DNA from 3 places in the Streptomyces sp. NPDC054834 genome. Region 2 is predicted to be linked to each of the others. Evidence: riboswitches for the same ligand, from Rfam matches in the RefSeq annotation. Region 2 holds a riboswitch; each other region holds the start of a gene.
The links. A riboswitch is a leader RNA that binds a small molecule or an ion and turns the genes downstream of it on or off. The one in region 2 is predicted to bind cyclic di-AMP.

Region 1: linked by a shared signal. The riboswitch ahead of ACWGJM_RS38600 (M23 family metallopeptidase) and the one ahead of ACWGJM_RS23845 (transglycosylase SLT domain-containing protein) in region 2 are both predicted to bind cyclic di-AMP.
Region 3: linked by a shared signal. The riboswitch ahead of ACWGJM_RS25290 (NlpC/P60 family protein) and the one ahead of ACWGJM_RS23845 (transglycosylase SLT domain-containing protein) in region 2 are both predicted to bind cyclic di-AMP.

Annotation. Positions count from the first base shown of each region.
Region 1 is NZ_JBSGZV010000044.1:31,397-35,184, forward strand. Features, by position in the region: gene ACWGJM_RS38585 (bifunctional acetate--CoA ligase family protein/GNAT family N-acetyltransferase) at 1-213, opposite strand, end outside; gene ACWGJM_RS38590 (HPr family phosphocarrier protein) at 390-671, shown strand; gene ACWGJM_RS38595 (GntR family transcriptional regulator) at 820-1,515, opposite strand; gene ACWGJM_RS38600 (M23 family metallopeptidase) at 1,730-2,500, opposite strand; cyclic di-AMP (ydaO/yuaA leader) riboswitch at 2,514-2,675, opposite strand; gene ACWGJM_RS38605 (M16 family metallopeptidase) at 2,912-3,788, opposite strand, start outside.
Region 2 is NZ_JBSGZV010000017.1:194,417-198,204, forward strand. Features, by position in the region: gene ACWGJM_RS23835 (NAD(P)-binding domain-containing protein) at 1-228, shown strand, start outside; gene ACWGJM_RS23840 (HAD family hydrolase) at 442-1,272, shown strand; gene ACWGJM_RS23845 (transglycosylase SLT domain-containing protein) at 1,282-1,779, opposite strand; cyclic di-AMP (ydaO/yuaA leader) riboswitch at 1,783-1,968, opposite strand; gene ACWGJM_RS23850 (polyprenyl synthetase family protein) at 2,499-3,509, shown strand.
Region 3 is NZ_JBSGZV010000019.1:139,314-143,101, forward strand. Features, by position in the region: gene ACWGJM_RS25290 (NlpC/P60 family protein) at 1-1,095, opposite strand, end outside; cyclic di-AMP (ydaO/yuaA leader) riboswitch at 1,104-1,274, opposite strand; gene ACWGJM_RS25295 (DUF1996 domain-containing protein) at 2,039-3,788, shown strand, end outside.

The DNA of each region.
Region 1 (3,788 bases), on a different contig from region 2:
GTGGACGTCCTTGGCGGACAGGCGCGGGTAGGGCGCGAAGAAGCGGTAGTACTTCGACTCGTCCGACACCTGTTCGTAGAAGCTGACCAGCCGGTCGGCGTCATCAACGGTGATGGGCCGGATGCGCGCGGTTCCGCCGTCGCGCAGCACCACGTCCGCCTCCCAGTGGGCGGGGTAGTCGTGCCGGTCCTGCCGGTCCGCCGGGGTCTGCATGGGCCCCAGAGTACGGCTCGCGTCCGACAACGGCGCGAGGCAGTCTGTGGGGGACGACATCGGATCGAGGCCGCGATCCGACGACACACCCGGACGGGACGAAGGACCACTCCGGGCATGCTTCACGATATGGGAAACTGGTCTAGACAACCCTGAGAACTGAAGGGCAGCAACACATGGCTGAGCGCCGCGTCAACGTCGGCTGGGCCGAGGGCCTCCACGCCCGCCCCGCATCCATCTTCGTCCGAGCCGCCACGGCCGCAGGCGTGCCGGTGACGATCGCCAAGACCGGCGGCACTCCGGTCAACGCGGCCTCCATGCTGGCCGTCCTCGGCCTCGGCGCCCAGGGCGGCGAGGAGATCGTCCTCGCCTCCGACGCCGAGGGTGCGGACGCCGCCCTGGACCGGCTGGCCAAGCTGGTCTCCGAGGGACTCGAGGAACTGCCCGAGACCGTCTGAGCGCACACCGCACAGAACGGTGGAGCCGCGTCGCCCCTTTCGGGCGGCGCGGCTCCACCGTTTTACCGGGAATTCCGGGAGCGCCATGAATTCAGGCAGCGGAAAATAACCCCCGCCGAATTGCTCCTCTTTGTATACGGCGCCCGTGTTAATGCCGCAGGCTCGGAATGTTTACGGCTTGTTGCGAAGTCCTCACGCGTTCCGGGCGGTCGGTGCCGCCGGTGAAACGCAGCCGGTGCGCGGCCGTCGCGCGTTCGGTGTGCAGCGCCGTGATCGCCCTGGCGCGCTCGCCCTCGCCACGCGCCACCGCGTCCACGATGGCGCCGTGCTCGGTCCAGGACTCCACCGGGTCGGCGGGCGCCTCCACCGTGTACATCCAGGCGATCTTGTGCCGCAGCTGGGTCAGTACGGAGGTCAGGGCGTGGCTGCCGGAGGCCTGGGCGAGCGTCTCGTGGAACCAGCCGCCCAGGGAGCGCAGGTCGTCGCTGTTGCCCCGGCGGGCCCGCTCCTGGCCCAGCCGCACCAGGCCGCGCAGCACCTTGAGATGGGCCTCGGTGCGCCGCTGGGCGGCCCGGGCGGCACCGAGCGGCTCCATCAGCATGCGCATCTCCAGCAGGTCGGCGGCCTCCTGCTCGGTCGGCTCGGCGACGCACGCGCCCGCGTGCCGCCGGGTCACCACGAAGCCCTCGGCCTCCAGGGTGCGCAGGGCCTCCCGGACGGGGACGCGCGAGACGCCGTAGCGGCGGGCGAGGAGTTCCTCCGTGAGGCGGCTGCCGCGCTCGTGGACGCCGGCCACGATGTCGTCCCGGATCGCCGTGCATACCGAGTGCGCCGGAATACGCATGACCGACCTCCGCCTTAATCCCCGTGAAACGTCGCCGATGGACGCGCGTTCCGTGACTCTATTGCAATGAGCGGGAATTTCCGACGGCGGGTCGGAATCCATGGATATTTTTTGGACAGCGAGGGGTGACGGGGCGCACGGAAACCACAAAAGCCCCGGCTCGTGGACCGGGGCTTCGGGTGGGGGTGGGTCTCCTGGCGGGAGTGCGCCTTCGTCAGACGTTCACGCCGTGCTTGCGGAGGTAGGCGACAGGGTCGACGTCGGAGCCGTACTCGGGGGTGGTGCGGGCCTCGAAGTGGAGGTGCGGCCCGGTGGTGTTGCCGGTCGCGCCGGACAGGCCGATCTGCTGGCCCGGGACGATCTTCTGGCCCACCGAGACGCCGATGGAGGACAGATGGCCGTACTGGGTGTACATGCCGTCGGCCATCTTGATCACGATCTGGTTGCCGTACGCCCCGCCCCAGCCGGTGGACACCACTGTGCCGGAGCCGACCGCGTGGACCGCGGTGCCGCTCGCGGCGTGGAAGTCGATGCCGGTGTGCGAGCCGGAGGACCACAGGGAGCTGCTGGCCTGGTAGCCGGTGGAGACGTAGGACCCGGTGATCGGCGCCACGAACGCGTTGAGCCGCTTGCGCTCGGCCTCGCGGGCCGCCCGCGCCTTGGCCTCGCGCGCCTTTTCCGCCTGCTCGCGGGCCTGCTCGGCGGCCTTCTTCCGCGCCGCCTCCTCGGCCGCCTTCAGGTCGGCGGCCTCCTGCTGGGCGGCCGCCTGGGCGTCGATGTGCTCGGGGACCGATTCGCTGATGGCGATGACCGGGGTGAGGGCGGTCTGCTCGGGCGCCGGCGCGGGCTCGGCGGCGAGCGCCGGGGCGGCGAGGCTGCCGACGGCGCCGGTGGTGGCGAGGACCGCGACGCCCGCCGCGCGGGCGGTGGTGCGGTGCATCCGGCTGGGACGGCGGTGCTTCCCGGTGGCGCGGGTGAACGCCATGAAGTGGCTGGTCCTTTCCTTCCTTCTCGCCTACCGGGTTAGCTGACGGGTTCGGAGCAGGAAGGTCTCCTACGGGCCCCCTCGCGGTGTGCGCGGGCGTCCGATTCACCCCAAGGGACGATGGGTCCCCGGCTCCCCTGGCTCGCGCCGTACGGGGACTCGGCGATCGCTGTCCGGTGCCGCGGGTGCGGCGCACTGCCTGACGAACAGCCTGGACGACGCTAAGGGCCACGACTTTCAATCCTCAAACGCAACAGGGTTTTTGTAGTGCACGCCACAGGGCAGACAGGCAACCTCCGCCCCAATTCGGACATCTGGGCAGAGACATGGGAGACGGACCCGGGGAACACCGTGGGGCCCCGGTGATCCATCGTCACCGGGGCCCCACGCGCGCGTGCCGCTGTCGCTCGCCTACTCGGCCGGCACGACGGAGACCTCGCCGATGCCGAGGGCCTCGACCGGCTCCTTGATCTGTGCCGCGTCCCCGACCAAGATCGTCACCAGACGGTCCACCGGGAAGGCGTTGACGACCGCAGCGGTGGCCTCCACCGTGCCGCTCGCGGCGAGCTGCCGGTACAGCGTCGCCTGGAAGTCCTCGGGCAGGTGCTGCTCCACCTGGTCGGCCAGTGTGCTCGCCACGGCCGCCGCCGTCTCGTACTTCAGCGGCGCCACCCCGACGAGGTTCTGCACGGCCACGTCGCGCTCGGCGTCGGTGAGCCCCTCCGCGGCGAGCGTGCGCAGCACCGTCCACAGGTCCTGGAGGGCGGGACCGGTGTTCGGGGTGTCCACGGAGCCGCTGATGGCCAGCATCGAGGCGCCGTTGCCCTCGGGGCCGGACCTGAGGACCTGCCCGAACGCGCGGACGCCGTAGGTGTAGCCCTTCTCCTCGCGCAGGACGCGGTCCAGGCGGGAGGTGAGGGTGCCGCCGAGGCAGTAGGTGCCGAGCACCTGGGCGGGCCACACACGGTCGTGCCGGTCGGCGCCGACGCGGCCGATGAGCAGCTGGGTCTGGACGGCGCCGGGGCGGTCGACGATGACGACGCGTTGGGTGTCGTCGGCGGTCACCGGCGGCACCGGGCGCGGCTGGGCCGCGGAGCCGCTCCACGCGCCCAGGGTCTCGCCGAGCAGCTCGTCGAGGTCGATGCCGGTGAGGTCGCCGACCACGACGGCGGTGGCGGTGGCGGGCCGCACGTGCCGCTCGTAGAAGGCGCGGACGGCCGCCGAGTCGATCTTGGCGACGGTGTCCTCGGTGCCCTGGCGGGGCCGGGACATGCGCGAGGTGGCCGGG
Region 2 (3,788 bases):
CGCGTGGACATCGCGGCCATGGACTTCCTCGGCCATGAGCTGCGCACCCGGCTCACGGTGAGCCGGGGGACGCCCCGTCTGGGTGCGGGATACGTCTCCTCCGTCCCCGGGCTGTACTTCACCGGCCTGCCGGCGGCGTCGTCGTACGGCCCGGTGATGCGCTTCGTCTGCGGCACCGAGTTCGCCTCGCCGCGCCTGGCCAAGCACCTCGCGGCGGCACACGGCTGACGGACTACTGCTCCTCCGCCGCCGCCCGCTGCCCGCTGCCGGGCCAGGAAGTCCTGGATCAGTTCACGCCGGACACCATGACGGGCAGCGGGCGGCCGGGGAGCTTCGGGATGCGCCGCGCGCCTCGACACCGTCATCAAGGAGTCCCTGGGCACCAGTTGGGGCTGAAAACAGCGGTGAGTCGTGGGGGCGCGGTGTCCGTATTCTCTGATCATGGCCGCACCCCCCGCATATTCCCCCCCGACATCCCCCGCGTTTTCGCTCGTCGCGACCGATCTCGACGGAACGCTCCTGCGTGGCGACGACACCCTCTCCGACCGCTCCCTCGCCGCCCTCGCCAGGGCCGGGAGAGCGGGCGCCCGGCACCTCGTGGTGACCGGGCGCCCGGCGCCGCGGGTGCGGCCGCTGCTCGACGACCTCGGCTGCACGGGGCTCGCCGTGTGCGGACAGGGTGCGCAGGTGTACGACGCCGGCGCCCACCGCCTGCTGTGGTCGGTCACCCTGGACCGGGAGCTGGCGGAGACCGCGCTCGGCAAGATCGAGGCAGAGGTGGGGGAGGTGTACGCGGCCGTCGACCAGGACGGGGTGGACGGGCTCACGCTCATCGAGCCCGGCTATCTGATGCCCCACCCCACCCTGCCCGCCGTACGGGTCCGGCGGCGCGACGACCTGTGGTGCGAGCCGATCAGCAAGGTCCTGCTGCGGCATCACGCCCTGTCGGACGACGAGTTGGCCGCCACGGCCCGTGCGGCCGTGGGATCGCTGGCGACGGTGACCATGTCGGGGCCGGGGACCGTCGAGCTCCAGCCGTGCGGCGTCAACAAGGCGACCGGGCTGGCGCTGGCCGCCGACCACCTCGGGCTGAGCGCCGAACGGGCCATCGCCTTCGGGGACATGCCCAACGACATCCCGATGTTCGACTGGGCCGCCCACGGTGTGGCGATGGCCAACGCCCACCCCGAGCTGAAGGCGGTGGCCGACGAGGTCACTTTGTCGAACGAGGACGACGGCATCGCCGTCGTCCTCGAAAGACTCTTCCCCTGAGCGGGGCGGTCAGTACGCGCCGAACACGTTGTCGATCGAGCCGTAGCGGTGGGCGGCGTAGTTGCAGGCGGCCGTGATGTTCGCGACCGGGTCGTAGATGTTCCACGAGGTGCCGGCCACGTGGTAGCTGGCGAACGTGGGGTCGATGACCTGGAGCAGGCCCTTGGACGGGATACCGGCGGCCGCGTTGGAGTCCCAGAGGTTGATGGCCACCGGGTTGCCCGACGACTCGCGGATCACGTTGCGGTAGATGCCGTTGTACGTACCCGGGATGCCTTTCTGCGCCATGATCGCGAGCGACTCGCGGATCCAGCCGTCGAGGTTGTTCGAGTACGCGACCGTGGTGGCGGCCGCGGGGGCGGCCGTCGGGGCGGCCGTGGTGGTGGCCGCGGAGGCGCTGGTCGCGCCGATCAGCGGGAGGGCGAGCACGGCGGCGCCGGTGCCGGCGACGGCGAGCTTGCGGGCGAGGCGGGCGAAGGGGGCACGGTGCTGAGCGGCAGCAGACATGTCGAAGTTCCTCTCCGTCGCCTGCGAGGTGAGCTGTCGGGTTCGGGCTGGGAGGTGCCCGGCCGTGCCGCCCGAAGGGCGGTACGGCTTAACCCCGAGCCGTTCCGGGACGACGGGTGTCGCCCGGACCGGCGGCAAACCTGGGTCCCCCGCTCCTGCCGTCGTGAATGAGTTCGTCGATGGGTGTGACGGGCGGCGGCAGGATTCGGCGTTCCGCCCGACGGCCGGGAACGTATGCGAGAGCACATGTCCTGAACAAGCGTCGGATTCACACAAAGTCCTAGTTGACCTTGTTCTGAGGCGTATGGGGTGCTTGATCCTTTGCGTCTGCCAACCCTCAACTGGCCAATGGCGGCAAGCGGTCTGCCGGTGTCGGGGGGTGGGGTGCTCCGATCGGCCGACGTGACCCAATTCACGGAATGACAATCGCGGCAAATAGGACATGAAGGGCGCCGTATTGGGTAGCGCATCGGGCGTGGGAGCGGAAGGTGAACTGCTCCAAGCGGCGCAGTCATGTCGTACTTCCGGGTAAGTCGATAAATATCTGTGCTTATCGACCGATTGAAAACATAACGGGCGTGATCCGATAGCGCCCGGCCTGTAACAGTGGGCGCCCTCGGTGATCGAAAGCTGACCGGATACGCTGACTTGAGTGAGGGCAGCGACCTATCGACAAACCGTGTAATCGCCAGCAGGCACCAGCAGACAGGAGACCCCTCGTGACCGTCGTCGGGCCGTTCGGGCTTAGCGTGCGGGACCAGGCTCTGGAAGCCGATGTCCAGGCCGGATTGGCGGCTGTCGAGGAGGGACTGCTCGAAGCCACCAAGAGTGAGGTCCCCTTCATCACCGGGGCCGCCCAGCACCTCGTGCGGGCGGGCGGGAAGCGGTTCCGGCCGCTGCTCGTGATGCTCGCGGCGCAGTTCGGGGACCCGTACGCGCCGGGAATCGTGCCCTCGGCGGTCGTCGTCGAGCTCACCCACCTCGCGACGCTCTACCACGACGACGTCATGGACGAGGCCGCGGTGCGCCGCGGAGTGGACAGTGCGAACACCCGCTGGGGCAACTCCGTCGCCGTCCTCACCGGCGACTTCCTCTTCGCCCGCGCCTCCCAGATCCTCGCCGACCTCGGCCCCGAGGCCGTACGGGTGCAGGCCCTGGCGTTCGAGCGGCTGGTCACCGGGCAGATCCTGGAGACGGCGGGGCCGCAGGACGGCCGCGACCCGGTGGAGCACTACCTGGATGTCCTCGGCGGCAAGACCGGGTCGCTGGTGGCGGTCTCCTGCCGCTTCGGCGCCATGATGTCCGGGGCCGACGAGACGGTCGTGGACGTCCTGACCCAGTACGGCGAGAGGCTCGGCGTGGCCTTCCAGCTCGCCGACGACGTGCTGGACATCGCCTCCGACTCCCACGAGTCCGGCAAGACCCCGGGCACCGACCTGCGCGAGGGCATCCCCACCCTGCCCGTGCTGCGCCTCAGGGAGCGGGCGGCCCGGCTGGGGCTGGCCGAGGACATCGCCCTGTGCGACCTGCTCGACTCCGACCTGACCGACGACGCCCGGCACGCCGAGGCGCTGGCCGCGCTGCGCGCCCACCCGGCGCTGGAGCAGGCCCGCCGGGACACCGTGCGCTACGCGGAGGACGCGCGGGCGGCGCTGGCGCCACTGCGGGAGTGCGACGCCAAGGCGGCCCTTTTGCAGCTGTGCGACGCGGTGGTGCACCGGGCCGGGTAGTGCCCGGGGTTTCCCTGGCCCATGCTGGAGGCTGCCGCCCCCAGACCCCCGCTTCGGCCTGAACGGCCTCGTCCTCGAACGCCGGACGGGCTGAGAAAGACGCCGGCGTGATCCAGTGCGACCCCTACGGGTCGGGGGACATCCCGCCTCCCCGTGTCATACCGCAGGCGTACATCGAGTTGCCTCCCGGGGCTGACGCATCCTCACGGCCGATTTGGTGAGATGGAAACCACGGAAATCACCACTCCTCACCGATTCGGGTGAGAATGGCGGCTCAGG
Region 3 (3,788 bases), on a different contig from region 2:
GGGGTTGGGGACGGCGAAGGTGCCGGTGTTCGCGACCGGGTTGGGGACGCTGAAGGCGCCGCTGTCCGTGAGGGGGTTGGGGACGCTGAATGTTCCGGTGGCGGTCATGGGGGTCGCGCCCTGGGCGGCGACGCCCATGGACGGGGCGGCACCGACGGCTGCGCCGGCACCGGGGGACCCAGCCGTGGCGGCTGCCATGCCGGCACCGGCCATCGCGCTCCTCCCGGCCGCCGCACCTCCGCGGGCTTTCGCTTCACCCATGGCGGACAAGCCCCCACTGAGCCCGGACCACTGCCGGCGCAGCCACTCCTGCTCCGCGGGCTGAAGGGTCTGCTCGGGGTCGCCACGCCAAGCCTGTGGGGCGGGAGGCGCGGGCTCGGCCGCCGCGAGGGGAGCGGGCGCGCCCGGTTGGGCGATCCGGCGGGAGAGGAGGTCCCGGGCCGTGGCGAGCTTCTTCTGGTTCTTTTCCTTCGAGGCCAGCGGCGAGGACCGCCGCGGCTCGGCCGCGGGCAGCGCCAGGGGGGTCTCCTGCCGCGGTTCCGGCACGGCGGGCAGCGCGGCGACGGGCCCGGCCGTCAGCTCCGCCCTGGGACGGGCCGTCAGCTCCGGCACGGCGCGTCCGCCCGCCTGCCCGGAGGTCCCGGCGGTCAGCTCCGGCAGGATGCGCTCGGCCGCTTCCAACAGCTCTTTCGGGACCGGGACGTTGGAGCGCCGTCCGGCTGGGCGCTGTGACGTCCGGTCCGCCGGGAGTATGGCGGGGGAGGTGGGACCCAGTTTGGAGCGGGCCCCGGTCATCCACTGCCGGGCGATGTTGTCCAGACCGGCGGGGCTGGTCGGGCGCTGTGACGTCCGGTCCGCCGGGAGTACGGCGGGGGAGGTGGGACCCAGTTTGGAACGGGCCCCGGTCATCCACTGCTGGGCGATGCTGTCCAGAGCGGGATCGTTCCCCCTGTCCGACCTGCGGAGGCGCACACCACGACCGGGCGTTCCCCCCGATGTCGCGCGGGTCGCGTTGAAGTTCCCCGTGGCGCTCTCGGTCTGGTCGTAAAGGCTGTCGATTCGCTGCCGAACCTCGTCGCGGCTTTCGCGCGCCATGGGGGACGTACTCCTTCCGTGCTCCGCCTACCGGGTTAGCTGGCGGGTTCGGGCGGTCGATGGTGGAAGGCATGCCCTACGGCCCTGCCCCGTCGGGCGGTCGGGCCGATTCACCCCAAGTCGGTTGGGTCCCCGGCTCCGTTGCCCTGCGGGGACACCGGATTCGGCGGAGGCCGCGCGGCCCGGCGAGGTTCGCCGGGGGGAGCCGTGCGGTCTGGACGCCAACTTAACCAACTTGTGTGGCTGGTGTGAAGGTTGAAGCGCGGAATGTCCGATACGTAATTGTGATATTCATCTTGGCGCTCGTGGCCGTCCGGTGAAGGTGCCCGGAGGGGCGTGCGAAACCCCGCCTCACAACCGCATGATGACGCCTCATAACCGCATGATGACGAGCGCGGTGTCGTCGGTCGCCCCTCCCTCGGGAGCAACTCCCGCAGGACGGCGTCGGCGAGGTCCTCCGGGTCCGCGTCCCGGTGCCGCCGACGGCGTCGGCGAAATCTGGAATCCGCCGAGAAAGCGCCCGCCGGGGAGCTGAGGGAACTGCGCGATTCTGATTCCCGCAGGAAAAGGCCGCTTCCGGCCCCAGGCCGGTGATGGCCTGCCCCCTCGGTGCGCGGCGGCGATAGGGGGGGCCGTGTCACTGAGGGATTTCAGGGGTGCCTCGTTGCATTCTTTCCCGGCCTGACGAGTCTGAAGGCCTCGACGCAGACAAGGTCAAGTGTCCCGGAAGCCGGCCGGCCGCAGCCGGCCCGGCGTGACCGGCGTCTCCTGTGAGTTCACGATGAATCGGTGAGGTGCTTGAACACACCCGCGTCCGGCTCCGTATGGGACGGGGGCTTGCCATGCCGGGCCGGCCACGAGGTGTGGGAGTGGTTCTGTGGGACGCAACAGGCGCAGACGCCCGACAGGTGCACGGCGCGCGACGTTCGCCGCGGTAGCCCTGATGCTGGGCGGGGGTGGACTCGTCGCGGCGAACGTCTACGCCTCGGCGACCGAGGGCGGCACGGACGCCCGGGTGCTTCAGGCGGGCGGCTGGGGCTCGGGGTCGGCCACCATCGACTGCCCGGACGTCGGCAGCCGCCTGACCTCCGTGCCGGACGACGCCAGGGCGGACGTCGACCGCGAACTCGCCCTCCTGGACCAGCAGGTGTCCGCCGCCTACCAGCAACTCCAGGCGTCCGCGCAGGCCGTCAGGCAGGACCCCGGGTCCGCCGACGGCACGATCATGAACCCGCTCGAGGAGAAGCGGAGCGCGGCCATCGAGCGCATCGCCACCGCCATCGACAGTGTCGGCGACCGCCCGCAGGGGCTCGAGGACATGGCCGCGTGCACCCTGCGCCCGCCCGCCGAGCAGGGCGGCGCCGCGGGCAGCGGCGACCAGGGCGGCCAGAACAGCGGCACCCAGAACCAGGGCGGCGACGGCCAGAACGGCAACGGCGGCTCCGGCCAGGGCGGCAACGGCCCCGTGGCCGCCGACTACACGGACATCACCACCGTCCAGCCCGACGTCCGGACCCCGGCCCCGCAGGCCGACGCATCGCGCGGCACGTTCACCTCCAGCTGCGGCGTCAACGCGAACGGCCTGTTCAACTCCGACAATGTGATCGTCGCTCCCGGCGTCACCAACGGCGCCCACCACTTCCACGACTACATCGGCAACCAGGCCAACAACGCCTTCGCCAGCGACGAGGACCTCGCGAACGCCGACACGAGCTGCGTGGACCAGGGCGACAAGTCCACGTACTACTGGCCGGTGCTGCGCCTCCAGAACGGCACCAGGGAACGCGACGCGGACGCCCCCGGCGGCGGAACCGAGGGCAACGCCGGTCAGATCGTCACGCCGAAGGACGTCACGCTGACCTTCGAGGGCAGCGCCCGCGGCAAGGTCACGGCCATGCCGCGCCTGCTGCGCATCATCACCGGGGACGCCAAGGCCTTCGTCAACGGCCCCGCGAACGCCAACGCCTCCTGGAGCTGCACCGGCTTCGAGGACCGGCAGCTGAAGGACAAGTACCCGCTGTGCCCGTCCGGCAGCGACGTGGTGCGCACGTTCCGGTTCCAGAGCTGCTGGGACGGGCGGAACATCGACAGCGCCAACCACCGCACCCACGTGGCGTTCGCCGACGCCGAGGGCAAGTGCCCGGGCGGCTTCCAGGCCATCCCGCAACTCGTGCAGCGCATCGTGTACGACGTCACGGCACCGAGCCTCCAGGACGGCGGCCGGACGCATCCGCTGTTCTCCGTGGACTCCTTCCCGGAGCAGCAGCACAAGCCGGTCACGGACCACGGCGACTTCATCAACGTCTTCGACGAGGGCCTGATGCGGGAGATGGTCGACTGCATCAACTCGGGCCGTACCTGCGGCGCAGGCGGGGAATCCGGCGGCACACCGTCGCCGAGCGCCGACGCCTCACCGGGCGACGGCGGCCAGGCGAACCCGGGCAACGGCGGGGGAGAGCAGCCCACACAGGAGCCTTCCGAGCAGCAGCCTTCCGAGCAGCCGTCGTCGGAGCAGCCGTCGGCCCCGGAGCAGCCGTCGGCCCCGGAGCAGCCGTCGTCCGAGCAGCCGTCCTCCGGGGCGCCGAGCACGCAGCCGGCGAACGACCCCGGTACGGCCTCCGCCCCGGCCCCCACCACCAAGGCACCCCGAGTCTTCACGACGACGTCGTCCACCCGGAACCCCGCGGCGGACC